DNA from 2 places in the Methylobacterium sp. WL8 genome. Region 2 is predicted to be linked to the other one. Evidence: predicted binding sites of a transcription regulator. Region 2 holds the regulator's gene; the other holds the start of a gene.
What was found. The regulator PhoB, encoded in region 2, activates phosphate uptake and scavenging genes when phosphate is short. The targets are predictions, from matches to a motif close to TGTCATNNANCTGTCAT.
Positions count from the first base shown of each region.

Region 1: a site for PhoB is predicted at 7,150-7,166, ahead of FV234_RS03475 (NAD-glutamate dehydrogenase). Genes of this name have one in related genera too.

Region 1 is NZ_VRVF01000005.1:87,036-102,670, forward strand. Features, by position in the region: gene FV234_RS03430 (MFS transporter) at 1-374, shown strand, start outside; gene FV234_RS03435 (glucokinase) at 412-1,434, opposite strand; gene otsB (trehalose-phosphatase) at 1,513-2,262, opposite strand; gene FV234_RS03445 (DUF427 domain-containing protein) at 2,368-2,892, shown strand; gene FV234_RS03450 (serine hydrolase domain-containing protein) at 2,981-4,204, shown strand; gene FV234_RS03455 (DUF2147 domain-containing protein) at 4,278-4,922, opposite strand; gene FV234_RS03460 (bestrophin family protein) at 5,093-6,013, shown strand; gene FV234_RS03465 (GNAT family N-acetyltransferase) at 6,071-6,601, opposite strand; gene FV234_RS03470 (hypothetical protein) at 6,692-6,898, opposite strand; gene FV234_RS03475 (NAD-glutamate dehydrogenase) at 7,228-12,078, shown strand; gene FV234_RS03480 (MFS transporter) at 12,469-13,644, opposite strand; gene FV234_RS03485 (hypothetical protein) at 13,932-14,405, shown strand; gene FV234_RS03490 (deoxyguanosinetriphosphate triphosphohydrolase) at 14,479-15,635, opposite strand, start outside.
Region 2 is NZ_VRVF01000002.1:102,933-118,567, reverse strand. Features, by position in the region: gene FV234_RS01370 (GGDEF and EAL domain-containing protein) at 1-1,288, opposite strand, end outside; gene modC (molybdenum ABC transporter ATP-binding protein) at 1,659-2,759, opposite strand; gene FV234_RS01360 (glutathione S-transferase) at 2,822-3,478, shown strand; gene modB (molybdate ABC transporter permease subunit) at 3,505-4,197, opposite strand; gene FV234_RS01350 (hypothetical protein) at 4,288-4,494, opposite strand; gene FV234_RS01345 (50S ribosomal protein L11 methyltransferase) at 4,697-5,632, shown strand; gene FV234_RS01340 (aminopeptidase P family protein) at 5,700-7,505, shown strand; gene FV234_RS01335 (protein-disulfide reductase DsbD domain-containing protein) at 7,626-9,785, shown strand; gene phoB (phosphate regulon transcriptional regulator PhoB) at 9,782-10,483, opposite strand; gene phoU (phosphate signaling complex protein PhoU) at 10,546-11,259, opposite strand; gene pstB (phosphate ABC transporter ATP-binding protein PstB) at 11,291-12,109, opposite strand; gene pstA (phosphate ABC transporter permease PstA) at 12,160-13,050, opposite strand; gene pstC (phosphate ABC transporter permease subunit PstC) at 13,062-14,042, opposite strand; gene pstS (phosphate ABC transporter substrate-binding protein PstS) at 14,250-15,290, opposite strand; gene FV234_RS01300 (hypothetical protein) at 15,603-15,635, shown strand, end outside.

The DNA.
Region 1 (15,635 bases), on a different contig from region 2:
TCGCGGGCGCCGGATACCTGTTCAAGATCGAGGTGTTCGGGGCCTGGGCGCAGACCGGCGTGTGGATGGTGGTGTTCTTCTTCGCCTCCGCCGCGGCGAGCGCCGCCTACCTCACCGTCGCCGAGACCTTCCCTCTGGAGATCCGGGCCCTGGCCATCGCCGGCTTCTACGCCATCGGCACCGGCATCGGCGGCGTCTCGGGGCCGCTCCTGTTCGGCTCGCTCGTGGAGACCGGCTCCCGCGAGGCGGTCTTCGGCGGCTATCTCGTCGGGGCCGCGCTGATGGCGGTCGCGGCCATCGTCGGCGGCCTCTTCGGCACGGCAGCCGAGGGACGCTCGCTGGAGGACGTGTCGAAGCCGCTCGCGGCGGCCTGACGGTCCTGTTGCGATGCCATCGCGCGTGGCGCTGGGGTCAGGCCCCCCGGCGCCACACCTGGCCGTGATAGACGAAGGTCTCGCCCTCGCTCGCCAAGGCCGCGAGGCCGGTGAAGGCGGGGTCGTGGACGGTGATGACGCTGGTCGGGATCGCCCGCATCATCGCGGAGAACGGCGCCTTGCGCTCGAACGCCGCGCGGAAGCCGCCTTGCTGCAGGAGCTTGACGATCCGCGGGGCGATGCCGCCGCCGACGTAGACGCCGCCGGTGGCCAGGAAGGTCAACGCGAGGTCGCCGCAGACCCGGCCGAGCAGGCGCCCGAACAGCTCCAACGCTTCCGCCGCATGCGGGTCGGAGGCGTCGAGGCCCGCCTGGGTCACCGCCGCCGGCTCGATCTTCTCCGCCGGCACGCCTGTCCGGACGTGGCGCACGGCGGCGTGCAGGCGGGCGAGGCCAGGGCCTGAGAGCACCGTCTCGACGGTGACCCGGTCCTCGACCCGCTCCAGGGCGTGCCAGACCTTCTCCTCGAAGGCGTCCGAGGGGCCGAGGTCGGTGTGGCCGGCCTCCGTGGAGACGATCGCGAGGCGGTCCGAATACGGGACCAGGGCCGCGGCGCCGAAGCCGGTGCCCGGCCCGAGCACCACGCGGGCGCCGCCCGGCTCGTGCCCGACCGGCCCCACCAGAGTGAGGTCGTGCGGCGCGATGCCCGCTGCGCCGGCCGCGACCGGCACGTAGTCGTTGACCACCACGGAGGTCTCGAGGTCGAAGTCGGCGCCGATCTTGGCGCCCTCGATCACCCAGTGGGCGTTGGTGAGCTGCACCTTCGGGCCGTCGACCCGGCCGGCGATGGCGAGGATCGCCGAGCGCGGCGCCGGCCCGCCCGCGTGCTTGCCCCCTTGCCCGTCCTTGGCCAGGGCCGCGCGGATGGCGCTCGACGGATCGGGGTGGCCCGCCGTCGCCTCGTGCGAGAGCAGGCGCGGCGCCGCGCCCTTCGACTCGACCACCCCGAAGCGGGCGTTCGTGCCGCCGATGTCGCCGACGAGGACCGGAAACGCGAACATGCGGTACCCTTTCCCGATCGACGCGGGGCCGTCCCGGCCGACGCGTCGCTGCCTATCCGAGGGAGTCGCCGGCGCGGCTCAGGCCGCCGGCAGCGCGTCCAGATCGATGGTCCCGCCCGCCGCCCAGCCGCCTAGCAAGGCCCGCACCGCGTCCGGGCCGGGCAGGCGCCGTTCTGCCGCGGTCTCGCCCGGTCCGATCCGGATGCCGAGGCCGCCATACGCCGCGACGCTGGCGAAGGCGATCTCGTCGGTGCGGTCGTCGCCGAGGAACACCGCGCGGCGGCCGGCATAGGGGGCGTTCTCGAGGAAGGCGCGGATCGCGTGCGCCTTGGTGGCCGAGGCCGGCACGATCTCGCCGACCGCCTTGCCGAGCTGGAGCCGGTAGCCGCCCGCCAGCTCGGCGGCGATCGCGGTGACCGCCTCCTCCGCCCGCTCGGCGTCCGCCGGCGTCGCCAGACGCCAGTGCACGGCGACCGAGGCGCCCTTGTCCTCGATCAGCACCGCGTCGAGGTCGGCGACCATGGCCCGGAGCCGGGGCATCCGCGCACGCAGCTCCGGATGGTCGTCCGGGCTGCCGCCGGTGAGGACGCCGTCGACCCGGCGCTCGACCCCGTGCAGGCCGGCGACGTCGAAGGCGGCGGGCGCGAGGAAGGCGTCGATCACCGAGACCGGGCGACCGGTGACGATCGCCAGCGCCCCGTCCAGCCGCGCATGGAGCGCCTGCAGCATCGGCACCAGGTCCGGCTCGACGCGAACGAGGTCGGGCCGTGGCGCGATCTCGACCAGCGTGCCGTCGAAATCGAGGAAGAGGGCGATCGGTGTGTCCAACGTCGGCGCTCCAATGTCCGTTCGGGGCTAGCATGTCGCGCGCCTGCGGCAAACGCATTGTCGCGCCGCCCTATCTCTCGGGGACGACGAACGGAGGACGACGCGATGCATCCGACCCCAGCCCCGACGAAGCCCGGCGAGGAGAGCGTTTGGGATTATCCCCGCCCGCCCCGGCTCGAACCGGTCGCCGCGACCCTGAAGGTCGTGCTGGCCGGCCGTACCATCGCCGAGACGCGGGCGGGCTTCCGCGTGCTGGAGACCAGCCATCCGCCGACCTACTACTTCCCGCCGGGCGACGTCGCCGCGGGCGTGCTCGGGCCGGCGCGCCGGGCCGGGATCTGCGAGTGGAAGGGACGCGCCGTGCTGTTCGACGTTCTGGCAGGCGGCGCGACGACCCCTGGCGCGACGACCCCTGGCGCGACGATCCCGGGAGCAGCTTGGGCCTATCCCGATCCGACGCCGGGCTTCCGTGCGATCGCGGGCTACGTCGCCTTCTATGCCGGCCCGATGGAGGCCTGCTTCGTCGGCGGCGTCCGCGCGGAGCCGCAGCCGGGCGGGTTCTACGGCGGTTGGATCACCCCCGGCGTCGTCGGCCCGTTCAAGGGCGGCCCGGGAAGCATGGGTTGGTGAGCCGTTGCAGCGGTCCTGAGAGCTGTACCGCCGCGCGGCGACCGCTACATCGGGCGTCGGGAGCCGAGGGGCGCATAAGGATTATGACATGAGCGATGCGATCGACGGCAGGCCGCATGAGGTGGGCGTGGACCCCGGCCGCCTGGAGCGGATCGACGGCTGGATGCGAGACCTCGTCGCGCAGGGCAAGCTCGCCGGGCTGTCGGTGAGCGTGGCGCGGCGCGGGCGCACGGTGTTCCGGCGCGCCCACGGCTTCGCCGACCTCGCCCGCAAGACGCCGTTCACCACGGATACTGTGACGCGCATCTACTCGATGACGAAGCCGCTGACCTCGGTCGCGGTGATGCAGCTCTACGAGGAGGGCCGCTTCCAGCTCGACGACCCGGTCTCGCGCTTCCTGCCGGAATTCTCCGAGATGCGGGTCGCGACCGGCGGCAACCGCGCCAAGCTCGAGACCGAGCCGGCCCGCCGCCCGATCACCATCCGCGACCTGCTCACCCATACCGGCGGCCTGACCTACGGCTTCATGGAATCGACCCTGGTCGACGCACTCTACCGCCAGCAGGGCGCCGACTTCCTGCGGCCGGATGCGAGCCTCGCCGAGGTGGTGGCCACCGTGGCGAAGCTCCCACTGCTGTCGCAGCCGGGGGAAGCCTGGAACTACAGCGTCTCGACGGACGTGCTCGGCCACCTCGTGGCCGTCGTCTCGGGGCGCGACTTCGCGGATTACCTGCGCGAGGCCGTGATCGCGCCGCTCGGCATGGTCGACACCGACTTCTTCGTGCGTCCCGAGAACCTCGGTCGGTTCGCGGCGAACTACGTCTACGATCGCAGCCGCACGCTCACGCTCTACGACGACGCGGTCGAGACCACCTTCGCCAAGCCGCCGGCGATCGCGGGCGGCGGCGGCGGCCTCGTCTCGACGGCGTCGGACTACATGCGCTTCTGCCGGTTCATCTTGAACAGGGGCGAACTCGACGGCGTGCGCCTGCTCGGACGCAAGACGGTCGAGCTGATGACCATGAACCACCTGCCCGGCGACCTCGCGGCAATCGGTACGCCGCGGTTCGCCGAATCGTCCTACCACGGTATCGGCTTCGGGCTCGGCTTCTCGGTGATGCTCGATCCGGCCAAGGCCCAGATCGTCGGCACGCCCGGCGAGGTCGCCTGGGGCGGCATGGCCTCGACCGCGTTCTGGATCGACCCGGCCGAGGACCTCGCCGTGGTGCTGCTGACGCAGCTCGTCCCGTCCTCGGCGCTGCCGATCCGCAAGGAACTGCGGGTGCTGACCTACGCCGCTTTGGTCGATTGAGACCTGATCACGTGATCCGCGGTCGCCTTCTATCCGATCGCGCCGCCGAGGCGCGATCGGTTTAGGCCATGGACTATTCGGCGGCGGGGGCGGCCGTGGTGCCGGCCGGGGCCGGCTTCGCGCCGGGCTTCGGCGCGGGGGGCTTGGCCGCGTTCGCGCCGGTCGCGGCGGGCTTGCCGGCCATGTATTCCGGATCGGTGCGCGGGCCGCCCGGGCCGTTGGTCGGCCCGGTCATCTGGCCGGCGACCACGTCGGTCACGCGGTTCCAGGTTTGCGACTTGCACAGGAACGCGATCAGGCAGCCGCGGACGGTGAGTTCCTCCGGCGTGTCGGACCAGATCGTCACGTCGTAGGACTTGCCGTCCTCGGAATTGTAGATCTTGCCCTCGTAGTGGGCGTCGGCGTTCGGCTTCAGCCCCATGATGAGCTGGTGGCCGAGCGAGGCGCGGGCCTGCTTGCTCGCGTCGGGGTTCTTGAAGTCGACCCGCGGCTGGCCCTTGTCGTTGAGCGGCACCTTCAGCCACACGACGTAGCCGCACAGGCTCTTGTTGCTCGGGCCGCACTTCTCCACCCGGATGCGGGCGCGCCCGTCCTCGGTGAGCCACGTGCCGCTCGGGTCCGCAGGCGTCGCCGCATGGGCGACGCCAGTCAGCATCGCCAGCGCCATCGCACGTCCGGCCCAGGCGCCGATTCCCGCGCCGATCCGTCGAACCGTCATACCCATTACTCCTTGCCGCGCGCCGGCTGCGTGGCCTTGGCCCGTCGGCGTGCACGATCTCTCAGGCCCGCCAATCCGCTCCGAACATGACGGGATCATGGCCGTGCGGCGGCTCGCAGGGGACGCGCGGCCGATGACGGGGGCGGCCCGGACGGCTAAGCCTGCCGTCCATGATCGTTCGCCCGCGCCCCAACCTCTTCGCCATCCTGTTCACCCTGCGTGGCTCGATCCTGCCGCGGGTGGCGCTGAAGGTCCTCGGGCTGACGGCCTTCGCCGCCCTGGTGGTCGCCGTCGAGCAGCGCGTCCCGGAGAAATTCCCGGTGACGGCGGGGATCGGGCCCTTCACCCTGATCGGGCTGGCGCTGTCGATCTTCCTGAGCTTCCGCAACAACGCCTGCTACGAGCGCTGGTGGGAGGCCCGGAAGGCCTGGGGGGCGCTCATCGTCGAGGTGCGCGGCTTGAGCCGGACCCTGGTCGCGCTGCTGCCCGGCGACGCGCGCGCCGGCCTTCGCCGGTCGAGCCTGCGCCGGGTCGTCGGCTTCGGCCACGGCCTGCACGCGCGGCTGCGCGGCCTCGACGAGGCGGCGGCCGTCGCGCCCTGGCTGCCGCCGGCCGAGGCTGCGCGGCTGCGCGCCTGCCCGAGCCCGACCGATGCGGTGCTGGCCGGCCTGACCCGCGACCTCGCGGACGCGTATCGCGACGGGCACCTCACCGACGTGCTGTTCGGCCTCCTCGAGCGCAAGGTCTCGGACCTGTCGGCGATCCACACCGCCTGCGAGCGCATCCACGGCACGCCCCTGCCCTTCGCCTACACGCTGCTGCTCTACCGCACGGCGTGGCTCTACTGCCTGCTGCTGCCGTTCGGCCTGTCGGCCTCGCTCGGCTGGGCGACGCCAGTCGCGACCATGCTGGTGGCCTACACCTTCTTCGGCCTCGACGCGCTCGGCGACGAACTCGAGGAGCCCTTCGGCCTCGAGGCGAACGACCTGCCCCTCGACGCGATGCTGCGCACGGCCGAGCGCACGGTGCTCGACGCCCTCGGCGAGCCGCTGCCGCCCGCGATGGAGCCGGTGCGCTACCGGCTGGACTGAGCGGGCGGGACCTTCGCACGCGGCGTTCGGCGTCCATTTTTTCGCGAAGTTGCGCGGTCACGCCCGCGTCGGGGCCGTGTCCGGTCCGGGGCCGAGCCGCCGCTGCATCAGCACGGTGCCGAGCCAGCGCCCGTGCTTGTGGCCGACGTTGTCCAGCACGCCGACATGCGCGAAGCCCAGGGCCACATGGAGGGCGGCCGACGTCTCCGAGCCCGGATCGGTGATCACCGCCACCATCGCCCGCGCGTCGATCGCCTCGCAGGCCGCGATCAGGGCCGTCAGGAGGGCGCGGCCGATCCCGAGCCCGCGCGCGGCCTCGGCGACGTAGACCGAATCCTCCACCGTCGAGCGGTAGGCCGCCCGCGCGCGGTACGGGCCGGCATAGGCGTATCCGCGAACGACGCCGTCCTGCTCGGCGGCGAGGTAGGGGAAGCCGTCCGCGACCAGCGCCGACCGGCGGCGCGCCATCTCGGCCTCCGTCGGCGGCTCGACCTCGAAGCTCGCCGTGCCGTTCAGGACGGCGTCGGCGTAGATCCGGGTGATCGCGGGAATGTCGGCCTCCACGGCCGGCCGTAGGTTCGGCGTCATCGCTCCGCTCACGCAAAGAAGGGGCCGGCGCGCATGCGCCGGCCCCTCTGCCGTTAACCGTGCGGCGGCCGATCGAGGACCGCCCGTGGCTTACTCGGCCGCGGTCATCTCGGCGGTGAAGTGGCCGCACCAATCCTGAGAGGCCACCACCGGCCACAGGCCCTTCGACTCGGGAGCCGGCTGGCTGACCGGCGGGTTGAAGCGGCACAGGCCCTGGTCGCCGGCGGCGGAGGCGCCGTTGGTCTTGTGGTCGTCGAAGAAGCGGCAGCTGTCGCAGGAGGCGTTGGTCGAGGTCATGGGGTCACTCCGGTTCTGGCGTCTGTCGCGAGCCTTGGAAACCGTCGCCGGCCCCGTTGCCCGTCCGCAGTTCTTAATTAGAACAGCTCCAATGAAGCGTCAACCGGTCGGCGGGCGCGTTGTTCCCGCGCTCGCTGCGATCTGCGGAAACCGATCGCGGCATGGCGCCTGCTGGCCGGTAACGGACTGAGCGCGGAAACGCCGGTCGTTGCGGCCCGCCTGTCACCCGCTGCCGGTCCGTGGGCGGCGAGCGTCATCGACTCGCCATGGGCCCTCCCCTAACGTCCGCGGCGGAACCGGCGCCGGTGCCGGTTGGGAGGGTCCCGCCCATGGTGCTGGAAACCGAATCGGCCCTGGAATCGGCCACTGCGCTGGCCACGAGCGAGGCGAAATCCGCCCGCACCGACCTCATCGAGGCGGCGGCCTCGGTCGTCGGCGGGCGCGGCGGCCCGGGCGGCTTCGTCCGCGACCTGTTCGGGCGGGTGCCGCCGGAGGATCTGGCGCCCTACCCGGCCGAGGCGCTGGCCGACCTCGCGATCGCCGCCCGCGACCATCTCGCGATGCCCCGCGCCACCGGGTCGGCGGCGAACCTGCGCCTCGTCGACGTGGCTTTGCCCGCCCTCGGGCGCACCCGCGAGCTGACCGTCGTCGAGGTCGTCAACGACAACCGGCCCTACCTGCTCGATTCGACCCTGGCCGAGCTGACCGAGCAGGGCCTGACGCCCCACCTCGTCGCCCACCCGATCCTCGGCGTCGAGCGGGATGGGGCGGGCGCCCTGCTCCGCGTCGTCGGCGAGACCACGGCGGACGCCCACGGCGCGCTGCTGCGCGAGAGCTTCATCCACATCCACCTCGACCGGCTCGATGCCGGCGAGGCGCGCGAACGCCTCGAAGCCGGCCTCGCTCAGGTCTTCCGGGACGTGGCCCTCGTCACGGACGACAACGACGCGATGCTGGCGCGGCTGGCGGAGCTCGCCGAGGGCTACGGCCGCAACCCCCCGCCCCTGCCGGAGGGCGAGGTCGCCGAGGCGCGGGCCTTCCTCGAATGGCTGCGCGACGGCCACTTCACCCTGCTCGGCATGCGCGAACACGCGCTGCCCGGCGAGGCCGCCACCGAGGCCGAGAGCCTCGGCATCCTGCGCGATCCCGGCCTCGCGGTGCTGCGCCGCGGCCGGGCGCTGGTCGACATGACGCCGGAGATCGTGGCCTTCCTCGAAGAGCCGCACGCGCTGATCATCACCAAGTCGAGCCTCAAGGCCCGCGTCCACCGGGCGGCGCATCTCGACTACGTCGCGGTGAAGCTCTTCTCCACCACCGGCAAGCTCACCGGCGAGGTCCGCATCGTCGGGCTGTTCACCGCGGCCGCCTACACCGCGCTCGCCCGCGAGGTGCCGTATCTCCGCGGCAAGGTTGCGGCCGTGGTGGAAAAGGCCGGCCTCGACCCGACGAGCCATGCGGGCCGAGCGCTGCTCGCGGTGCTCGAGACCTACCCGCGCGACGACCTGTTCCAGATCGACGTGGACCGGCTGTTCCGCTTCACCCTCGCCATCGCCAACCTCGCCGACCGGCCGCGCATCCGCGTCCTGTCCCGGACCGACCGGTTCGGGCGCTTCGTCTCGCTCCTCGTCTACGTGCCGAAGGACCGCTACGATTCGGTCGTGCGGGCCCGCATCGGCGCCTACCTGGCGCAGGAGCACGGCGGCCGGCTCTCGGCGACCTATCCCGATCTGCCCGAGGGGCCGCTGGCGCGCATCTACTACGTGGTCGGCTTCTCGGAGGCCGGCGCGCCGGAGCGCGACCCGTCGGCGCTCGAAGCCGGGATCGCCGCCTTGGTGCGGACCTGGGGCGACGCGCTCCGCGCCGCCCTCGGCGACGCCATGGGCGGCTCGGAGGCGCGGACGCTGGCCGCCCGCTACGGCGAGGGCTTCTCGGCGGCGTACCGCGAAAACTTCTCCGCCGAGGTCGCCATCGGCGACATCGCCATCCTCGAATCGCTCTCCGAGGAACGACCGCGCGCGGTCGCCATCGACCGCCGCGACACCGACCCGGCGGCGCAGGTGCGCCTCAAGGTGTTCTCGCGCGGGGCGTCGCTGCCGCTGTCGGACCGGGTGCCCGGCCTGGAGAACCTCGGCTTCCGCGTGATCAACGAGCGGACCTACAGCGTTTCGGCGGTCGGCGCCGACACCAGGGTCTGGCTGCACGACATGCTGCTGGAGCGCGCCACCGGCGCGGCGATCGAGATCGGCCCGCTCGAGGCGCCGCTGGAGGCGGCGATGCTCGCCATCGCCGCGGGCCAAGCCGAATCCGACGGCTACAACCGCCTCGTGCTGGAGGCCGGCCTCGCCTGGCGCGACGTGGCTTTGCTGCGGGCGCTCGGCCGCTACCTGCGCCAGCTCCGCGTGCGCTACGGCCAGGATTACCTCGCCGCGACCCTGAGCCAGCACCCCGGCATCGCCCGCCAGCTCGTCGCTTTGTTCTACGCCCGCTTCGACCCCGTCACCGAGGGCGACCGCCAAGCGAACGAGGCCGCCGTCCGCGAGGCCATCGAAACGGCGCTCGCCGACGTGACCAGCCTCGACGAGGACCGCATCCTGCGCCGCTTCGTCAACCTCGTGGAGGCCGCGGTCCGCACCAACTTCTTCCAGACGGCCGCCGACGGGCTCCCGCGCGAGACGATCGCCTTCAAGTTCGCCTGCGCCAAGGTGTCCGGGATGCCGCTGCCGCGGCCGTTCTTCGAGATCTTCGTCTACGCGCCCCGCGTCGAGGGCCTGCATCTGCGCTACGGCTATGTCGCCCGAGGGGGCCTGCGCTGGTCCGACCGGCCGGAGGATTTCCGCACCGAGATCCTGGGGCTGGTGAAGGCCCAGCAGGTGAAGAACGCGGTGATCGTGCCGGTGGGCGCCAAGGGCGGGTTCTTTCCCAAGCGCCTGCCGCCGGCTTCCGACCGCGCGGCGTGGCTCGCCGAAGGCACCGAGAGCTACCGCATCTTCATCCGCACGCTGCTCGAACTCACCGACAACTTCGTCAGCGAGGGCATCGCGCCGCCGGCCGACACCGTGCGGCACGATTCCGACGACGCCTACCTCGTGGTCGCCGCCGACAAGGGCACGGCGACCTTCTCCGACATCGCCAACGCGCTCTCGCTGGAGCGCGGTCACTGGCTCGGCGACGCCTTCGCCTCCGGCGGCAGCCAGGGCTACGACCACAAGGGCATGGGCATCACCGCGCGTGGCGCCTGGGAGGCGGTGAAGCGCCACTTCCGCGAGATCGACGTCGACACCCAATCCGATCCGGTGACGGTAGTCGGCGTCGGCGACATGTCGGGCGACGTGTTCGGCAACGGCATGCTGCTCTCGCGCACGCTGAAGCTGATCGCGGCCTTCGACCACCGCGACGTGTTCCTCGACCCGAACCCCGACATGGCCGGGAGCTTCGCCGAGCGGAAGCGGCTGTTCGACCTCGGCCGGTCGAGCTGGGCCGACTACGACAAGGGCCTGATCTCGGCCGGCGGCGGCGTGTTCTCGCGCGCGCTGAAGGCGATCCCGCTCTCGGCGGAGATCCAGGCGGCGCTGGGCTTCGACCGCGCCTCCGCCTCGCCGGCCGAGCTGATGCAGGCGATCCTCAAGGCGCCCGTGGACCTGCTGTGGTTCGGCGGCATCGGCACCTATGTCCGCGCCACCACCGAGACCGACGAGCAGGCCGGCGACCGGGCCAACGACGCGGTGCGCATCACCGGCCCGGAGATCCGCGCCAAGGCGGTGGGCGAAGGCGCCAACCTCGGGCTGACGCAGGCCGGGCGGATCGAGGCGGCGCGTGCCGGCGTGCGGCTCAACACCGACGCGATCGACAACTCGGCCGGCGTCAACACCTCCGACGTCGAGGTGAACATCAAGATCGCGCTGATGATCCCGGAGCGCGACGGCCGCCTCGACCCGGACGCCCGCAACGCGCTCCTCGTCGCCATGACAGACGAGGTCGCGCACCTCGTGCTGCGCAACAACGAGCTGCAGACCCTGGCCCTCACCCTCGCCCTGCACCGGGGCCTCGGCGAGACCGGTTTTGCGATGCGCACGATGCAGGGGCTGGAGGCGGAAGGCCGGCTCGACCGCGCCGTCGAGGTTCTGCCGGACGACGCGACCCTCACCGAGCGCATGCGCCGCGGCGAGGGTCTGACGCGGCCGGAATACGCGGTGCTGCTGGCCTACGCCAAGCTCTCGCTCTACGACTCGGTGCTGGCGAGCCCGGTGCCCGACGACCCGTACTTCGACCGCGAGTTGCAGCGCTACTTCCCCAAGGCGCTCCGCGAACGCTTCCCCGACGCTGTGAAGGGACACCGTCTGCGCCGCGAGATCATCGCCACCGCCCTGTCGAACATCATCGTCAACCGCGGCGGCATCTCGCTCGTCACCCGGCTGACCGACGAGACCGGGGCGGACGCGGCCACCATCGCGAAGGCCTACGCCGTGACCCGCGACGCCTTCGGCCTGATGGAGCTGAACGCGGCGATCGACGGGCTCGCCGGGCGCATCGGCGGGCAGGCGCAGGTCGGACTCTACGCCGAGGTGCAGGACCTGCTGGTCGACCGCATCGTCTGGTTCATCCGCAACCTCGACCTGACCGGCGGCATCGCTCCGCTCGTCGCGCGGTACCGCGACGGGATCGGCGCGGTGCTTGCGGCCCTTCCCGGCGTCCTCGGCGCGGACGCCAACGCCGCGATCGAGCGGCGGCGGGCGGAGCTCGTCGGGCAGGGCATGGACGACGAGCCGGCCCTGCGCCTCGCCTCGCTCCGCGCGCTGACCTCGGCGCCCGACATCGTCCGCGTCGCAGGCACCAGCGGGCGGCCGGTGGCGGAGATCGCGGCGACGCATTTCGCGCTGGAGCGGGAGTTTTCCCTGGATGCGCTGGCGGCCGCCGCCCGCGCCGCGCCGGTCTCCGACACCTTCGACCGGGTCGCCCTGGAACGGGCGGTGGCCGGCATCTCGAGCGCCCACCGCCAGCTCACGTCGGAGGTCGTGGACGACATCGGCCCTGGGCCGGAGGCGGTCGCCGCCTGGGGCAAGGCGCGCGGTCCGGCGCTGGCGCGTATCCGCGGGGCGGTCGACGCCATCGCGGCCTCGGGGCTGACGGTCTCGAAGGCCACCGTCGCCGCGAGCCTGCTCGGCGATCTCGCGCGACGCTGATCGGCCCGGTCGCAGACACGAAAAAGCCGGCCCGGCGCTTGAGCGGGACCGGCTTTTTAAGGGCCGACGGGTTGTGCGCGTAGGCTCAGAACGGGCCCATCCGCATGTCGAGCATGCGCTGGTTGTGCTCGAGCCAGAGGCGCAGCATCTGCGAGAACAGGCCGGGCTTCGGTGCAGGCTGGGTCATGGTTCGCACTCCGTAGGTGTGACGGTCGTAGGCGCCGTCCGTTCGCCCGGAAGATGCGCGTCATGGTGCATCGCAACAATGGCGTCCGTCGCACGTAACGGATGCGTCGATCGCATGGCAAGCGCTAAAAATTAACGATTTTGCGCCGGGGCATGCGAAAATTGCAGTATCTTGCAGCTCGGCTGCGAGCGTCGTTCTTCATGTCAGCCGGGATGGATCGGCGCCGGCAGCACCGACCGCGTCGGGCCCGACATCGCCGACAGCGCGAGGCCGAGCCCCAACGTCGACACCGCCGCCGCGATCAACGGCAGCTGCGCGTATCCGACGCCCGCGGTGAGTGCGACCCCGCCGAGCCAGGCGCCGGTGGCGTTGCCGAGGTTGAACGCGCCCTGGTTGAGCGTCGAGGCGAGGTTCGGCGCGTCGCTGGCGGCCTCCACCACCCAGATCTGCAGCGGCGAGACCAGGGCGAAGGCGAGCCCGCTCCACACCACCAGCGCCGCGAGCATCGCGAACTCGAAGCGGGCGACGCCGACCAGCAGCGTCAGCACGGCGATGAGGCCGAGGAAGCTTCCGATCACCGTGGCGGTGAGATTCCCGTCGGCGAGCCGTCCGCCGATCAGGTTGCCGGCGGTCAGCCCGATGCCGGCGACGAACAAGGCGCCGGTGACGCCGCGGGCGCTGAGTCCGGTCACCCCCATCAGCAACGGCGTGATGTAGGTGAAAACCGTGAAGAAGCTCACAGAGGACAAGGTCGAGACCAGCATCGGCCGAAGCACGGGCCAGCGCCCGAGCGCCCGGAACTCTCCCGCCAGCCCGCCGCGCGAGCCGGGGAGCCCGGCCGGCACGAACAGCTGGATCGCGAAGCCCGCCGCGACGCCGATCGCCACCACCGCCCAGAAGGTCGCGCGCCAGCCCGCCGCCTGGCCCAGCGCGGTGCCGAGCGGCACGCCGAGCACGTTGGCGAGCGTCAGCCCAGCGAACATCAGCGACACCGCCTGCGTCCGCTTCTCCCGCGGCACCAGGTCCCGCGCCACGATCGCGCCGATGCCGAAGAAGGCGCCGTGGGCGAAGGCGGTGGCGATGCGCGCGAGCATCAAGGTGGCGTAGGTCGGCGCGACGGCGCAGGCGACGTTGCCCATGAGGAACACCGCCATCAGGGCGAGCAGGGCGGTCTTGCGCGGCAGGCCCGCGGTGGCGATCGCCACGAGCGGCGCGCCGACCACCACGCCCATCGCGTAGCCGGAGACGAGGTAGCCGGCCTGCGGGATCGTGACGGAAAAGCTCTGCGCCACCTCCGGCAGCAAGCCCATGATCACGAATTCCGTGGTGCCGATGCCGAAGGAGGCGACGGCGAGGGCGAGGATCGGCAGCGAGGCCATTCGGAGGCTCCGTTGGCACGGGACCGGGGCGCGGGGGCCCGTCCCTCTTTGTGCGGTGCGGTATGCCCTCAACATGGCGGATCGCCCGCGGTTGCGAACCGTCGGTGATCGGGACGCAGCCCTGTCCCACGGACGGGGCTGCCAGGGGCGGCGTCGATCGGGCCGGGATAACTGCCCGGGTGCGTACACTGCCACCCCGTCGTCGTGCAGGCTGCTGATTACAGTCCTAGGCGCAACGCGCGGCGACCGGCCGTCGCGATCCTCAGAATTCGATTGGAGACGGCGTGATGAAGGCTCTTATCCTGGCAGGCGCGACGCTGGCCGCCGCCGTGGTCGCGGTTCCCGCAAGCGTCGAGGCCCGCCCGTATGGCGGTGGCTGGGGCGGCCATGGCGGGTTCCGCAGCGTCGGCTTCGCCGGCTCGCGTGGCGGCTACGGTGGGTATCATGGCGGCTACGGTGGATACCGGGGCGGCTATGCCGGCAATCGTGGCGGATACGGCTACCGCGGCGGCTACGGCCGGGGCGTCGGCTACGGCATCGCCGGCGCCGGGATCGGCCTGGGCCTCGGGCTCGCGGCCGGCGCCCTGTCGGGTGGCTTCGGCGGCTACGATGACGGCAGCAGCTACGGCGGCGGGTATGGCGGCTACGGCTACGCCCCCGCCTACGGCGCGAGCTACGCACCCGTCTACAACGGGAGCTACGGCGGCTACGCGCCGGCTGCCTACGGCTATGGCAGCGGTTGCACCTGCTCGGGCTACTGAGCCGAACGGCTGAGCCGCGCGGCGGCGGGCGATTCGGGCACCCGCCGCCCAGGTATCTCAAGTACAACCCGCCTCACGGCTCGGTCAGCGGCAGGCCGCGGCTCGGCGGGCTCCAATGCAGGTCCGGCGTCGCGGCATAGAGCCGGCGGTGGGCGAGCACGGCGTAGGTGTCGGTCATGCCGGCGATGTAGTCGGCGATCCGGCGCGCGATCCGGCCCGGCGGCGCCCCATCGAGCCCCGCGCTCCATTCCTCGGGCATCCGCGTCGGGTCGGCGGAGAACGCCGCGAACAGGTCCGCGACGATGGCGTTGGCCTTCTCGCGCACCGCCATCACCTCGGGATGCCGGTACATCCGCGCGTAGAGGAAGCGCTTGATGTCGGCGTCAGCGGCCGCGATCGCGGCCGAGAACGCGATCACCGGGGCGTCGGCCGCGCGGATGTCGGCGACGCTTGCCGGGGCCAGACGATCCAGCCGCCGCCGGCTCTCCGTGATCACGTCCTCGACGAACCGGGTGATCACCCGCCGCGCGAGTTCGTGGATGGTGCGCGACGCCTCCAGGCCGGGGTGCAGGGCGGCGATCTCGTCGAGCAAGCCGCGCAGGAACGGCACCTCGCCGAGGTCGGCGAGGTCGAACAGCCCGGCGCGCAGGCCGTCGTCGAGGTCGTGGCTGTCGTAGGCGATGTCGTCGGCGAGCGCCGCCGCCTGCGCCTCCGGGCCGGCGTGGCGGGCGAGCTCCAGCGGATGCAGGGCATCGTATTCGAGGATCGCTGCCGGGATGCCTTCGCGGGCGTAGCGCGGAGTCGGGCGCCCGTCCGGGCCGAGCAGCGGGCCGTTGTGCTTGACCAGGCCCTCCAAGGTCTCCCAGGCGAGATTCAGCCCGTCGAAGCCGGCGTAGCGCCGCTCCAGCCGGGTCACGATCCGCAGGGCCTGCGCGTTGTGGTCGAAGCAGCCATGGGACGCCATGCAGGCGTCGAGCGCGTCCTCGCCGGTATGGCCGAAGCAGGTATGGCCGAGGTCGTGGGACAGCGCCAACGCCTCCGCCAGGTCCTCGTCGAGGCCGAGCGCGCGGGCGAGCGCGCGGGCGATCTGGCTGACCTCCAGGGTATGGGTCAGCCGGGTGCGGTAATGGTCGCCCTCGTGGTGCACGAAGACCTGGGTCTTGTGCTTCAGCCGGCGGAACGCGGTGGAATGCACCACGCGGTCGCGGTCGCGCTGGAAGTCGCTACGCG
Region 2 (15,635 bases):
CGGCGACGTCCAAGGTCAGCGTCCCCGACCGGACCTGGGCGGTGAACAGGTTGACGCCCATTTTCCGGATCGGGAGCCCGGCGTCGCGCCAGGCCGCCGCCTGCCGACAGGCTTCGTCGAGGATCCAGCGTCCGACCTCGAGGGCCAGGGGGGGCTCCTCGAGCTGCGGCAGGAAGGCGCCCGGATACAGCGATCCGCGTTCGGGATGCCGCCACCGCAGGAGGGCCTCGGCCCCGTTGATGCACCGGTTCTCGAGCGCCACCTGCGGTTGGTAGTGGAGCACGAACTCGCCGGCCGCGACCGCCCTGCGCAACTCCGACTGCATCGCCAGCCGCGAAAGCAGCGCGCTCCGCATCTCGGGCTGAAACAAGCGGAAGACACGCTTGCCGTCCTGCTTCGCGCGAAACAGCGCCAAGTCCGCGTTGCCGACGAGTTCGCCCGCCGACAGGCCCTGCGTCGGGCTGATGGCCCCTCCGACGCTGACGCCCAGATGGAAGGTATGACCTAAGACGCAGAACGGTGCCGCGAAGGCTTCGAGAAGCGCGGCGGCACCGGCTGCGACCTTCAGTGGATCGGTGGCGCCCGGCAGCATCACGGCGAACTCGTCGCCGCCGAACCTGGCGAGGATCGCATCCGCACCGAGCCAGGCCGGCAGACGGATGGCGAGGGTTTGGAGGACGGCGTCGCCGGTGCCGTGCCCGCAACTGTCGTTCACCTCCTTGAACCCGTCGAGGTCGAGCATGAGGACGCACGTGGCCTGACCGGCGACGAGCCGCGCGTCGAGCGTCTCTTCGAAGGAGGCGCGGTTGGGCAACCCGGTGAGGGTGTCGTGATGCGCAAGCCTGACCAGATGCGCGTCGCGGGCGCGCCATTCCGAGATGTCGCGCATGATCGCCCCGAAGCCGAGGCCGAAGCGGTCTCTCCAAATCGACAACGTGAATTCGGCCGGAAACTCGCTGCCGTCGCAACGTCTCGCCGTGACCTCGATCGTTCGGCCGGCCATCCGGGAGGGCTCGTTACGGACCATGCGGGCCAAACCTGCCGCGTGGCTGGCGCGAAACCGTTCGGGAACGACGACATCGATGTTTTGGCCGAGCATCGCGCCGGGTCCGTATCCGAAGAGCGCCTCGGCCGCATCGTTCACGAAGGTGATACGACCGCTGCTGTCGTTGGTGATGAAAGCATAGGTGGCGGCCTGTACCAGTCCCAAAGCGCCCGCCACTCTGGTGTCTGAAGAGGCCGGGCCTTGAAGACCGAATGCTTGTTCGTTCGCGTCGATGCCAGTCATCACTTCAGCTCAATGGAATCCACGCATTGCGAAGAAGCAACATGTCACGGTAATCAAATCGAATTAAACATTTGTTACAGTCATTTCGACTGATCGGGTTCACTAAATATGACTTTTATCCTATAAAGATTGTCGGTTCCGGCGCGGAAACCGGGCCGAAAACACGTGAACTGACATCCCGTGAACGCTCGCTTCCAACCGAACGAAGCGATTTCTGCGGCTGCGTCGGGTCGAGGACGAACGACATCGCGGGTTGATCCGCCGCCACGAGAGCCTGTTCCGCGATCTTCGGATCATGGAAGACGATCGAACCCGCCGTGCAGCCGTATGACCTTCGCGCGAGCCTGCGTCCGTCTCGCGCGAAAGTGCCTCAGATCTCGATCGCCCGGCGCCCGCCCATCCCGGCGGGATCGAGGGCGACGCTCTTGATCACCGCGTGGACCGGGCGGCCGACCGCGAGGTCGAGGTCTCGGACGGCGGCGCCGGTGAGGCGGGCGGCGAGCACCGCGCCGCCGCAGGCGACCTCCACCATCACCGCGTGCCCGTCCGGGATCAGCGCCGCGACCCGGCCGGACAGCACGTTGCGGGCGCTGAGGCCGATCGGCACCGCGGTGGCGACCAGCACGTCGCGGGCCGGCACCCGCACCCGCAACGCACTGCCGACGGCGCGCGGCAGCAGCGGTACGAGGAGCCGCCCGGCCGCGCCTTCGAGGCGGGTCAGGCCGGCCTCCGGGTCGTGCCCGGCAACGGTCATGTCGAGGAGCGCGCCGGCCTCGGCCTCGTGGACCGGAACGAGGTCGGCCCGGCGCAGGATCGCCTCGGCCGGGCCGCAGGCGGCGACGCGGCCGGCCTCCAGCACCACCACGGTGTTGGCGAGCCGGGCCACCTCGCCGACCGCGTGGCTGACGTAGACGATCGGGATGCCGGCCTCGTCGCGCAGCCGCTCGATGTAGGGGAGGATCTCGCCTTTGCGCGCCTCGTCCAGCGCCGCCAGCGGCTCGTCCATCAGCAGCAGGCGGGGCTTGGCCAGCAACGCACGGCCGATGGCGACGCGCTGGCGCTCGCCGCCGGAGAGGCCCGCCGGCCGCCGGTCGAGCAGGTGGCCGACGCCGAGCATGTCGACCACCGCGTCGTGCTCGGCCCGGTCCGCCCTTTGGCCGGAGAAGAGCCGACCGTAGCCGAGGTTGCCCCGCACGCTGAGGTGCGGGAACAGGCGCGCGTCCTGGAACACCAGCCCGATCCGGCGCCGATGCACCGGCAGGGCGATGCGCCGCTCCGTGTCGACCAACGTCTCGCCGGCGACGACGATGCGGCCGCGATCGGGGCGGCTCAGCCCGGCGATCAGGTCGATCAGCGTGGTCTTGCCCGAGCCCGAGCGGCCGAACAGGGCGGTGAGCCCGGCCCCGGCCTCGAAGGCGGCGTCCAGCGTGAACGCGCCCCGGCGCAGGGCGACGGCGACGGCGATCGTCATGCCGGCCGGCTCCTTCGCGGCGTCCCCGCGTTGTGCGACGACACCCTCACGGAAGGCCGCGCATGATCACCGTCCACCACCTGGAGAACAGCCGCTCGCAACGGGTGCTCTGGCTGCTCGAGGAGCTCGGCCTGGACTACGACGTGAAGCGCTACGCCCGCGACCGCGAGACCATGCTGGCGCCGCAGGAACTCAGGGCGATCCACCCGCTCGGCAAGTCGCCGGTGATCACCGACGGCGACGTGACGGTGGCGGAATCCGGCGCCATCGTCGAATACCTCACCGCCCGCTGCGGCGGCGCCCTGGTGCCTGCCCCCGGCACCGAAGAGCATCGCCGCTACACCTACTGGCTCCACTACGCCGAAGGCTCGGCGATGCCGCCGCTCCTGCTGAAGCTGGTCTTTTCGCGCCTCGCGCCGGGCAGCCCGGCGCTGGTGCGCCCCCTGGTGCGGGGGATCGCCAAGGCGGTCACGGCCAAGTTCGTCGACCCGGAGCTGCGCCGCCACGCCGCCTACTGGGAGGGTGAGCTGGCCGACCGACCGTGGTTTGGCGGCGACGCCTTCACCGCCGCCGACATCCAGATGAGCTTCCCGCTCGAAGCCTTCGCCGCGCGCGGCACCGGCGCCGGCGCGCGCCTGACCGACTGGCTCGCCCGCATCCACGCCCGCCCGGCCTACCGGCGCGCGCTGGAGCGCGGCGGGCCGTATGCCTATGCATGAGGCGCGGTGGGATCGCAGCCTCCCCGTCATCCCGCCCCCAGCCGCCGCCCGATGCGGCGGGCCAGAAGTTCGGACAGCAGCAGGGCGGCCATCGACAGGGCGACCGAGATCAGCGTGAGGCGCAGCGCCGCGGCCTCGCCGCCGGGCACCTGCGTCAGCGTGTAGATCGCCGCGGGCAGGGTCTGTGTCTCGCCGGGGATGTTCGAGACGAAGGTGATGGTGGCGCCGAACTCGCCCATCGCCTTGGCGAAGGCCAGCACCGCGCCGGCGAGGATGCCGGGCAGGCTGAGCGGCAGGGTCACCGTGAGGAACACCGCCAGCGGCCGGGCGCCGAGCGTCGCGGCCGCCTGTTCGAGGCGGGCGTCCACGGCCTCGATCGACAGGCGCATCGCCCGCACCATCAGGGGAAAGCCCATGACCGCGCAGGCGAGCGCCGCCCCGGTCCAGCGGAACGCGAACACGATCCCCACCTCGGCGAGCCACCCGCCGACGAGCCCGCGCCGGCCGAGCGCCAGGAGCAGCAGGTAGCCGGTGACGACGGGGGGCAGGATCAGCGGCAGGTGGACCAGCCCGTCGAGCAGGGCGCGCCCGGGAAACCGCCGCCGGGCGAGAAGCCACGCCACGGCGATCCCCGGCAGCAGGCTCGCGAACGTCGCGACGGCGGCCACCTTCAGGCTCAGCGCCACGGCGGTCCACTCGTCGGGCGTCAGGTCGAGCAAGGATGGGTCGTCCGGTCCGGGAGGCGCCGCGGACCGTCGCGGCCGCTCGATAAGCAGCCTTGGACGGGGGATGCGCGGCGCGCAAGCGGCTCAGGCGCCGGTCTCGTCCTTCGTGCCGGGCTTCGCCTCCTCGGCGCGGTGCAGGCGGCTCAGCAGCACGAGGAGCCGGCCCGGCAGCGGCGTCTCGAGGGCCTCGGCCCCGAGCAGGGCGTCGCGCGGCCGGGCCGGCTGGCGCCGGCGCCGGGCGAGGCCGTTGAGGACGACCGGCCGGGCAACGGAAGGTCTCGACTTGGTCACGCGGACGCACCCTCGATGAACGAACGACTCGGACGACAATGCGGAGTGCCGACGTGGTGGCCTGACCGAAACCGTTGCACGCCGAAGCCGGTTCCGGGGGTCGATATGATGAACGCGTGAACAATCTGCCGCATTCCCAGGCGGTTTTGCCGCGGTTCGATCCGCTTGTGGCGGCTCCGATCCGAGGGTGGTAGAGGCGGCCATGCTCGAAGGCCTGCACCCGAACCGCCCGACCCACGTCCTGCAGCTGATGACCGACGAGCGGTCGGCGCGCACGATGACCGACCTGCTGGGCGAGATGTTCGACCCGACGGAGACGGCGGTGGCCGCCTTCGAGTCCGAGGACGGGGTGACGTGGCGGCTCGAGGCCTACTTCGCCGACGCGCCGGACGAAGATTACATCCGCGACCTGATCCGCCCCGTGGTCGGCGCGAAGGCGGACGCCGCCGAGTTCCGCACCGTCGACCAGAAGGACTGGGTCCGCGCCTCGCTCGAAGGCCTCGTGCCCGTGCGCGCCGGACGCTTCCGAATCCACGGCTCGCACGACCGCGACACCGTGCGGCCGAACGAGCTCGCCATCGAGATCGAGGCGGCGCTGGCCTTCGGCACCGGCCACCACGGCACGACGCTCGGCTGCCTCAAGGCCCTGGTGGACGTGCTCAAGCGTGGCCGCCCCGGCCGGGTGCTCGACGTCGGCACCGGCACCGGCATCCTCGCTTTCGCCGCCGCCAAGGCCCTGCGCCGCCCGGTGATCGCCGGCGATCTCGACGGCGAGGCGGTGCGCACCGCCCGCGCCAACGCCCGCGCCAACGGGCTCGGACCCTACCTCAAGCTCTACGAGGGCCCGGGGGTGCGCAACGCCATGGCCGCGCGGACGCGCCACTTCGACGTCGTCTTCGCCAACATCCTCGCCCGCCCCCTGCGCGGCCTGGCGCCGACGCTCTCGGCGGTGGTGGCCGAGGGCGGCGTGCTGGTGCTCTCGGGGCTGATCGAGCGCGACGTGGCCGGCGTGCTCTCGGCCTACCGCCACCAGGGCTTCCACCTCGCCTCGCGGGGGACGATCGAGGGTTGGGTCGCCCTGGTGCTGCGCCGCGGCGGGGCGGCGCAGCGGCCGCTGGCCGGGTCCGCCCGGCGCTGAGCCCGATCCGAGGCGGACGGCCCGCGTTCGGTTGCCCGCGGGGTGCCGCCGGCGATACCGTGGGCGCATGAACCGCACCCGATTCCAGACCTTCGACGACCCGAGCCACCGCAAGGGGCCTGAGCGCGTCGCCGCCCTTCGCGCCGCCTTGCGCGAGGCCGGAATCGACGGCTTCGTCGTGCCCCGCGCCGACGAGCACCAATCCGAATACGTCCCGGCCAACGCCGAGCGGCTCGCCTGGCTCACCGGCTTCACCGGCTCGGCCGGCACCGCCGTGATCCTGGCCGAGGCCGCAGCACTCATGGTCGATGGGCGCTACACCATCCAGGCGCCGGAACAGGTCGATCCGGGCGTCGTCACGGTCGTGCCCCTCGCCGAGAGCACCGCCGAGGCCTGGATCGGCCGGACCCTGCGGCGCGGCGCAGTGCTCGGCTACGACCCGTGGCTGCACACCCCCGACGGGGTCGCCCGCCTCGAGCATGCCGCCGCCAAGGCCGGCGCCTCGGTGAAGGCGCTATCGGAGAACCCGGTGGACGCGGTCTGGGCCGGCCGCCCGAAGCCGCCATCGGGCCGCGTGATCGCGCATCCGCTCGACTTCGCCGGCGAAACCGCGAGCGACAAGATCGCGCGCATCCGCGTGGAGCTGGAGGCCGGCCAGTGCGACGCGCTGGTGATCTCCGATCCCCACAACCTCGCCTGGGCGTTCAACCTGCGCGGCGGCGACGTCGGGCACACGCCGCTGGCGCTGGGCTACGCCATCCTGCCGCGCGAGGGCCGGCCGCGGCTATTCCTGGTGTCGCACGACGTGACGGAGGAGGCGCGGGCGGCGCTCGCCCCGGTCGCCGACATCGCCTCGCGGGACGACTTCGAGCCGGCGCTCGGCGAGCTCGCCGGCAAGCGCGTGCGCCTCGACGCCGCCACCGGCGCCGCCGCCCTGAAGGAGCGCGTCGCGACGGTGGGCGGCACCCCCGATGTCGGCCCGGACCCGATCACCGCGATGAAGGCGGTGAAGAACGCCGCCGAGATCGCCGGCGCCCGCGCCGCACACCGGCGCGACGGGGCGAGCGTGGTGCGTTTCCTCGCCTGGCTCGACGGGCAGAGCCACGTCACCGAGGTCGCCGCGGTGGAGGCGCTGGAGGACTTTCGCGCGGACGGCGGCGACCTGCGCGACGTCTCGTTCCCGACGATCTCCGGCTCCGGGCCGAACGGCGCGATCGTGCATTACCGCGTCACCCGCGCCACCGACCGGCGGGCGGAGCCGGGCGAGCTGTTCCTGATCGATTCCGGCGCGCAATACCCCGACGGCACCACCGACATCACCCGCACGGTCGCGGTGGGCGCGCCGAGCGCGGAGATGCGTGATCGCTACACCCGCGTGCTGCGGGGCCACGTCGCCATCAGCCGCGCGGTCTTCCCCAAGGGCACCACAGGCGCGCAGATCGACACCCTTGCGCGCCTGCCGTTGTGGGAGGCCGGCCTCGATTTCGACCACGGCACCGGCCACGGCGTCGGCGCCTTCCTCTCGGTGCACGAGGGCCCGCAGCGCATCGCCAAGACCGGAACCGTCGCCCTGGAGGCGGGGATGATCCTCTCCAACGAGCCGGGCTACTACCGCGCCGGGGGCTACGGCATCCGCATCGAGAACCTCGTCCTCGTCGAGCCCCGCGAGGTGCCCGGCGGCGAACGCCCGGTGCTCGGCTTCGAGACCCTGACGCTGGTCCCCTACGACCGCCGCCTGATCGTGCCGGAGATGCTGAGCCCCGCCGAGCGCGCCTGGATCGACGCCTACCACGCCCACGTCCGCGACGTGCTCGACCCGGACCTCGACCCGGAGACGCGAGCCTGGCTGGAGCGGGCGACGGCGGCACTCTGAACCCAGGATCGATCCTCCGCGCGGCACCCGGACGCGCCGTCGCGATTTTACCCTCCGCCGGTTCGCGCCTATGACCAGAGCAGCGTGAAACCGTCGTGGACGGTCGCGCGAAGGGACCGCATGCTCCGTCTTCTCGCCCTCCTCCTATCGCTGCTCGCCGGGCCCGTCGCGGCCCAAGGCTTCAAGCCGCCGGCCGACCTCGTGCGGGCGAGCCTCGTGGCGGAGCCTGCGGCAATGGCCGGCGCCACGCCGTTCACCGTGGCCATCCGCATGGCGATGAAGCCGGGCTGGCACGTCTACTGGCGCAACCCCGGCGATTCGGGCCTGCCGCCGGAGGTGACCTGGACGCTGCCGGCCGGCTTCTCGGCCTCGGCGATCCAGTGGCCGGCACCGCACCGCATCCCGATCGCGACGCTGATGAACTTCGGCTACGAGGGCGAGGCGATCCTGCTCGTGCGGGTGACGCCGCCGCCAAGCCTCGACCCGGCAGCCCCCGTGACGCTTGCGGGCAAGCTCACCTATCTCGTGTGCGAGAAGGAATGCATCCCCGGCTCGGCCGACCTCACCCTGACCCTGCCGGTCGCCCGCGAGGCCGCGGCCGATCCGGCCAACGCCGCGCTGTTCGTGCGTGCCCGCGCCGCCCTGCCCAAGGCCTCGCCGTGGCCGGTGCGGCTGTCGAGCCAGGGCGACCGCCTCGCCCTGGACCTCGACGCGCCGGGCCTCGCCGCGGACAGGCTCCGCGCGGTGGCGTTCTTTCCCTATTCCGAGACGGCGATCGAGAACGCCGCGCCGCAGCCCTTCACCGTGGACGCGGCCGGCCTCCACCTGACGCTGACCCGCGCGACGCCCACCGACGCCGCGCCCGAGAGCCTGCCCGGCGTGCTGGCGATCGAGGAGGAGACCGGCGACGGTCTCGTCCGCCAGGCCTTCGCGCTGGGCGACGAGGCGCCGCTCGCGGCCGGCAGCGCGATGCCGAGCGTGGCGCCGGCGATCCCGCGCACCGAGCCGGCCGAGACCCTGACGCTCTGGACCGCGGCCGGCCTCGCGCTGCTGGGCGGCCTGATCCTCAACCTGATGCCCTGCGTCTTCCCGGTGCTGTCGATCAAGGTGCTCAGCTTGGTGAAGCATTCCGGCGAGGCGCCGGGGCGGGTCCGCCTGCACGGGCTCGCCTACACGGCGGGCGTGCTGGCGGCGTTCCTGGCGCTGGCCTCGCTGCTGATCGCGCTGAAGGCCGGGGGAGCCGGGATCGGCTGGGGCTTCCAGCTGCAATCGCCCACCGTGGTGGCCGCCCTGGCCTACCTGCTCTTCGCCATGGGCCTGAGCCTGTCGGGCATGCTCCACCTCGGCGGGCGGCTCGCCGGGCTCGGCGACGGGCTGACCCGGCGGGCCGGACTCGAAGGCTCGTTCTTCACCGGCGTGCTCGCGACCGTGGTGGCGACGCCCTGCACCGCCCCCTTCATGGGCTCGGCGGTGGGCTTCGCGCTGACGCAGTCGACGGCCGCCGGCCTCGTGGTGTTCGCGAGCCTCGGCTTCGGCCTCGCCCTGCCCTTCCTGGCGTTGACCCTGTGGCCGGCGGCGCTCCGCGCCCTGCCCCGCCCGGGTGCCTGGATGGACGTGCTGAAGCAGGCGCTGGCCTTCCCGATCTACGCCACGGTCGCGTGGCTGGTCTGGGTGCTGGCCCAGCAGGTCGGGCCGCAGGGCCTGCTCGCCGCGCTGATCGGACTGGTGCTGCTCGGCTTCTCCGCCTGGGCGTGGGAACTCGGCCGCGACGCGCGCCCGGTGCGGGCGCAGCTCGCCCGCGGCCTCGCGGTGCTCGCCGTCGTCGGCGTGGCGGCGCTCGCCCTCACCCTCGACCGCGACCGGATCGCGCCGGGCGCCCAGACCAGGGCCGAGGGCGTCGAGCCGTTCACGCAGGCGCGCCTCGACGCGCTGCTGGCCGGCGGCCGGCCGGTCTTCGTCGACATGACCGCGGCGTGGTGCATCACCTGTCAGGTCAACGAGCGCACCTCGCTCGGGACGGCGGCGGTCGGCGCAGCGATGCGCGCCCGCGACGTCACCTACCTCAAGGGCGACTGGACCAACCAGAATCCGGAGATCACCCGCCTGCTCGAGCGCCACGGCCGCAGCGGCGTGCCGCTCTACCTGCTCTACGCAGGGCCAGGCGAGCCGACGGTGCTGCCGCAGATCCTCACCGAGGGCACGGTGCTGAGCGCGCTGGACGCCGTGACGGCGACGGGCCGCAGCGCGGGGCTCGCGGGCGCGGGAACGAAGGTGCCCTAATCCTCGCCCGAAAACGTCTCGTCGAAGGCGTAGCCCGAGCCGCGGACGGTGCGGATCGGGTCGGTCTCGCCGGTGCGGTTCAGGGCCTTGCGCAGGCGGCCGACATGCACGTCGACGGTGCGTTCGTCGATGTAGACGTCGTGGCCCCAGACGCCGTCGAGGAGCTGCTCGCGGGAATAGACCCGGCCGGGGCTCTGCATCAGGAATTCGAGCAGCTTGAACTCGGTCGGCCCGAGGTGGATCTCGCTGCCCGCCCGGCGCAGGCGGTGGCTGTCGCGGTCGAGCTCGATGTCGCCGGCCTCCAGGAGGTTCGCGACATGGGTCGGCTTGGCCCGGCGCAGCAGCGCGCGGACCCGGGCCAGGAGCTCCGGCACGGAGAACGGTTTGACGATGTAGTCGTCGGCCCCAGTCCCGAGGCCGCGGATGCGGTCGCCCTCCTCGCCGCGCGCCGTCAGCATGATGACCGGCAGGGACGCCGTCTCGCGCCGCGCCCGCACCCGGCGGCACAGCTCGATCCCCGAGAGGCCGGGCAGCATCCAGTCGAGCAGGATCAGGTCCGGCACCTGCTCCTGCAGGCGCAGCTCGGCCTCGTCGCCGCGGGCGGCGGAATCGACCTCGAAGCCCTCGGCTTCGAGGTTGTAGCGCAGGAGGGTGGTGAGCGCCTCCTCGTCCTCGACGATCAGGATCCGCGTACGCATGCAGGGCACTCCCGGGCGGGCCGCCCGACTTCCTTGGCCGCCGTGAGACGCCGACAGGCGTCTCAGGCGCCGGGCGTCACCGTCGCGTAGTTCGACGCGTCGTTCTTCGGGCGGTCACCGGCGAGGTTCTCGCCGGTGGCGAGATAATGGATCGTCTCGGCGATGTTGGTGGTGTGGTCGCCGATGCGCTCGACGTTCTTGGCGCAGAACAGCAGGTGCGTGCAGAACGAGATGTTGCGCGGATCTTCCATCATGTACGTCAACAACTCGCGGAACAGCGAGTTGTAGAGCGCGTCGATCTCGCCGTCCCGCTCCCAGACGTTGTGCGCCGCCGAGACGTCGCGGCTGGCATAGGCGTCGAGCACGTCCTTGAGCTGCTCCTGCACCAGGTCGCTCATGTGCTGCACGCCGAGCACGATCTTCTGCGCCTGGGCCTGGTCGCTGATCGCGACGACGCGCTTGGCGATGTTCTTGGCGAGGTCGCCGATGCGCTCGAGGTCGCCCGAGACGCGGATCGCCGAGATCGTCTCGCGCAGGTCGATCGCCATCGGCTGGCGCCGGGCGATGAGCAGCACCGAGCGCTCCTCGATCTCGCGCTGAAGGGTGTCGAGGCGCTTGTCGGCGAGGATCACCGCCTGAGCGAGCTGGGTGTCGCGGCGAACGAGGGCGTCGGTCGCCTCGGTCATCATCTTCTCGGCGACGCCGCCCATCTCGGAGATCGAGCGGCGCAGGTCCTCGAGGTCGGTGTCGTAGGACGTGACGATGTGGCCGGGCATGGGCTTGGTCCTCGATCGATCCGTATGCGGCTCAGCCGAAGCGGCCGGTGATGTAGTCCTGGGTCTGACGCACGGTCGGGTTCATGAAGATGCGGTTGGTCGGACCGACCTCGATGACCTCGCCGAGATACATGAAGGCGGTGAATTGCGAGATGCGCGCGGCCTGCTGCATGTTGTGGGTCACGATGACGATCGTGAACTCGCTGCGCAGCTGCTCGATCAGCTCCTCGATGCGCCCGGTCGAGATCGGGTCGAGGGCCGAGGTCGGCTCGTCGAACAGGATCACCTCGGGGCTCTGGGCCACCGTGCGGGCGATGCACAGGCGCTGCTGCTGGCCGCCGGAGAGGCCCATGCCGGACTGCTTGAGCTTGTCCTTCACCTCGTCCCACAGGGCGGCCTTGCGCAGGGCCGACTCGACGCGGCCGTCGAGCTCGGATTTCGGCAGCTTCTCGTAGAGGCGCAGGCCGAAGGCGACGTTGTCGTAGATCGACATCGGGAACGGCGTCGGCTTCTGGAACACCATGCCGATGCGCGAGCGCAGCTCGTTCAGGTCGACGTTGGCGTCGAGCACGTTCTGGCCGTCGAGCAGCACCTGCCCCTCGGCGCGCTGCTCCGGGTAGAGGCTGTAGATCCGGTTGAAGGTGCGCAGCAGGGTCGACTTCCCGCAGCCGGACGGGCCGATCAGGGCGGTGACCTGGCGGTCGTGGAAGTCGAGGTTGATGTTCTTCAGGCTATGGAACTGCCCGTAATAGAAGTTCAGCTCCCTGGCGGCGATGCGGATGGGCGCGTGCTCGTCGGCCGGGTTCCGGCCGTCGAACTGGGAAGCGCTGATCGCGGGGGCGGCGTTCATCGTCGTGTTCCTCGTGGGTGCCGGCGGCGGGTTCTGGGTCCCCATGGACATCAGCGCGCGGTCTGCGGCTTGATGACGACGCGGGCGACGACCGAAAGCAGCAGGATCGTCATGGTGATCAGGAGCGCGCCGGCCCAGGCGAGCTGCTGCCAGTTCGGATAGGGCGAGAGCGCGAACTGGTAGATCATCACCGGCAGGTTCGCGACGCCGCCCATCAGGTCGCGGCTGAACCACGAGTTGTTGTTGAGCGCCGTGAACAGCAGCGGCGCGGTCTCGCCGGCGATGCGGGCGAGCGCCAGGATGATGCCGGTGACGATGCCGGCCGACGCCGCCCGCCACGTCACGCTGCGGATCACCGTCGACATCGGGGCGCCGAGCGCGACGCCGGCCTCGCGCAGCGTCCCGGGGACGAGGCGCAACATGTCCTCGGTGGTGCGCACGATCACCGGCGTCGCGATGATCGCCAGCGCCACGCCGCCGGCCCAGCCCGAATAGCTCCCCATCGGCCGCACCATCAGGGTGTATACGAACAGGCCGATCAGGATCGAGGGCGCGGAGAGCAGGATGTCGTTGAGGAAACGGATCACCTCGGCGAGCTTCGAGCCGCGGCCGTACTCGGCGAGGTAGGTGCCGGCCATCAGGCCGATCGGCGTGGCGACGAGGATGCCGATGCCGGTGAGCACCAGGCTGCCGAGGATGGCGTTGGCGATGCCGCCGCCTTCCGAGCCCGGGCCGGGCGTCGGCTGGGTGAACAGCAGCGGCGAGAACCCGCGCGCGCCCTCGATGATCAGCATCAGGAGGATCGAGCCGAGGACGACAGCGCCGAGCACGGTGGCAAGGAGGCAGGCGAGGCGCAGGGTGCGGTCGGCGACCCGGCGGCTGCCGCGGATGCGGGTCGGCTTGAGGGCCGGCGCGGGACGGATCGTGTTGTTGGCGTCCACGACGGGCTCCCTCAGGCGACCTTGACGCGGCGCGTCAGGAAGCGGGCGATGATCAGGACGACAAAGGTGATCGCGAACAGGATGCAGCCCAAAGCCATCAGCGAGTTCAGCTGCAGGCCGTCGGCCTCGTTGAACTCGTTGGCGATGCGCGAGGCAATGGTCGAGCCGGGGTCGAACACCGAGGCCGAGAGCCGGTTGGCGTTGCCGACCACGAAGGTCACCGCCATGGTCTCGCCGAGCGCGCGGCCGAGGCCGAGCATGATCGCGCCGATGATCGAGACGGAGGCCTGCGGGAGCAGGACGTGGCGGACCACCTCCCAGGTGGTGCAGCCGATGCCGTAGGCGCTCTCGCGCAGGATCGTCGGGATCTGGTCGAGCATGTCGCGGGCGATCGAGGCCACGAACGGCACGATCATGATCGCCAGGATGATGCCGGCGGTGAGCACGCCGACGCCCGAGGGCACGCGGGCGTAGAGCAGCGTGCCGACGATCGGCAGGCCCTCGACGACGTTCGAGACCGGCATCTGCACGAAGCGGGCGAAGAACGGGGCGAAGATGAACAGGCCCCACATGCCGTAGATGATGCTCGGCACCGCCGCGAGCAGCTCGATCGTCATGCCGACGGGCTTGCGCGCCCAGCCGGGGCAGAGTTGCGTCAGGTAGATCGCGATGCCGAGCGAGATCGGCACGCCGATCACCAGGGCCAGCAGCGCCGAGGCGAGGGTTCCGGTGACGGCGACGAGGGCGCCGTACTGCTCCGTGCCGATGTTCCAGGCGCTGGAGGTGAGGAAGCCGAAGCCGAACTCGCGGAAGGCGGGCCAGCCGCCGTAGAGGATCGACCCAAGGATGCCGGCGAGCACCACCAGCACCAGCAGGGCCGAACCGTAGGAGGCGGCGCGGAACAGGGCGTCGAGGCCCTTGCTCGGCCCCTTTCGCGAGCGCGTGCTCGTGCCGGAGCGCGTCAGGGCGATCTGTTCGGTCAAGGCGGTCATCCGCGGTTCTTTTCACCGTCTGGGGTGGTAGCGCGCCGTGCGGCCGGGCGCGAGGGCGAGACCGGATGCGAGTGAGACCGGATGGGAGTGAGACCGGATGGGAGGAAGCCGGTCCGCTCGGGGGTCGGGCGGCCACCGTGGTCCCGGTGGCCGCCCGACGAGTCGACGATCGAGGCGCGCGGTGGAGTCCGCCCCGCGCCGTCGGCCTCACATGCCGAGGACGGGCTTCCCGTCCTTGCCCTTCACCTGGTTCCACTCCTCGTGGATCAGGCCGACGACGGCGTCCGGCAGCGGAACGTAGTCGAGGTCGGAGGCGAGCTTGTCGCCGTTCTTGTAGGCCCAGTCGAAGAACTTCAGCACGTCGGCGGACTTCGCCGGGTCGGCGGCCTCCTTGTGGACGAGGATGAAGGTCGCGGCCGTGATCGGCCACGCATCCTCGCCCGCCTGGTCGGTGAGCGTGATGCCGAAGCCGGGCTGGCTCTTCCAGTCGGCGCTGGCGGCGGCGGCCTGGAACGCCTTGTCGTCCGGCTGCGGGAACTTGCCGGCCTTGTTGCGGATCAGCGCGTAACTGAGCTTGTTCTGCTTGGCGTAGGCCGACTCGACGTAGCCGATGGCGTTCGGGACCTGCTTGACGGTGGCGGTGACGCCCTCGTTGCCCTTGCCGCCCTGGCCGGCGGGCCAGCTCACGGTGGTGGCGGCGCCGAACTCCTTCTTCCAGCCCTCCGAGACCTGGCTGAGGTAGGTGGTGAAGATGTTCGTCGTGCCCGACGCGTCCGAGCGGTAGACCGGGGTGATGTTGGCGTCGGGCAGCTTCAGCCCGTCGTTCAGCGCGGCGATCTTCGGGTCGGACCACTTGGTGATCTTGTTGGCGTAGATGTCGGCGATCACGTCGCCGGTGAGCTTGAGCTTGCCCGGCTCGATGCCGGGGATGTTCACGACGGCGACGACACCGCCCATCACGGTCGGGAACTGGACGAGGCCGTCCTTCTCCAGGGCCGGACCTTTCAGCGGCGCGTCGGTGGCGCCGAAGTCGACCGTCTTGGCCTGGATCTGCTTGATGCCGCCGCCCGAGCCGATCGACTGGTAGTTCAGGCCGGTGCCGGTGTCCTTGCGGTAGGCTTCCGCCCACTTGGAATAGACCGGGAACGGGAAGGTCGCACCGGCGCCGGTGATGTCGGCGGCGAGCGCCGGGAAGGCGAGCTGGGCCGTCGCGAGGCCGAGGGCGAGCGCGTAGGTGAAGGGTTTCACATCGATCTCCGTCATCCGTCGAGCGCGTCCGAGGGGCGCGGATCCGCAGGTGCGGAATCGCGCCGGCCGTCCGGCAGTCCGGCGGCCGCAGCCGCCTGGCTCGACACCGCCGCGGTTAGGACACGCAGATGACAGCCGCATGACATGGGCGGCTTCGGCGCCGCGGCGACCGGGATCGCCGCGAAATCAGCTTGGGATCTGTTCGGGATCGCTTGGCGATGGCACGCTTTGCCGGGTTCGCGCGTTCTCCGTTCGATCCGGGCTCGGTCGTCGGCATTCCGCCGCGGCTCGCCCGGTCGGAAAGACGTTCCCGTGCCCCACGATTCGCCTGCGGCGCCGACGCGT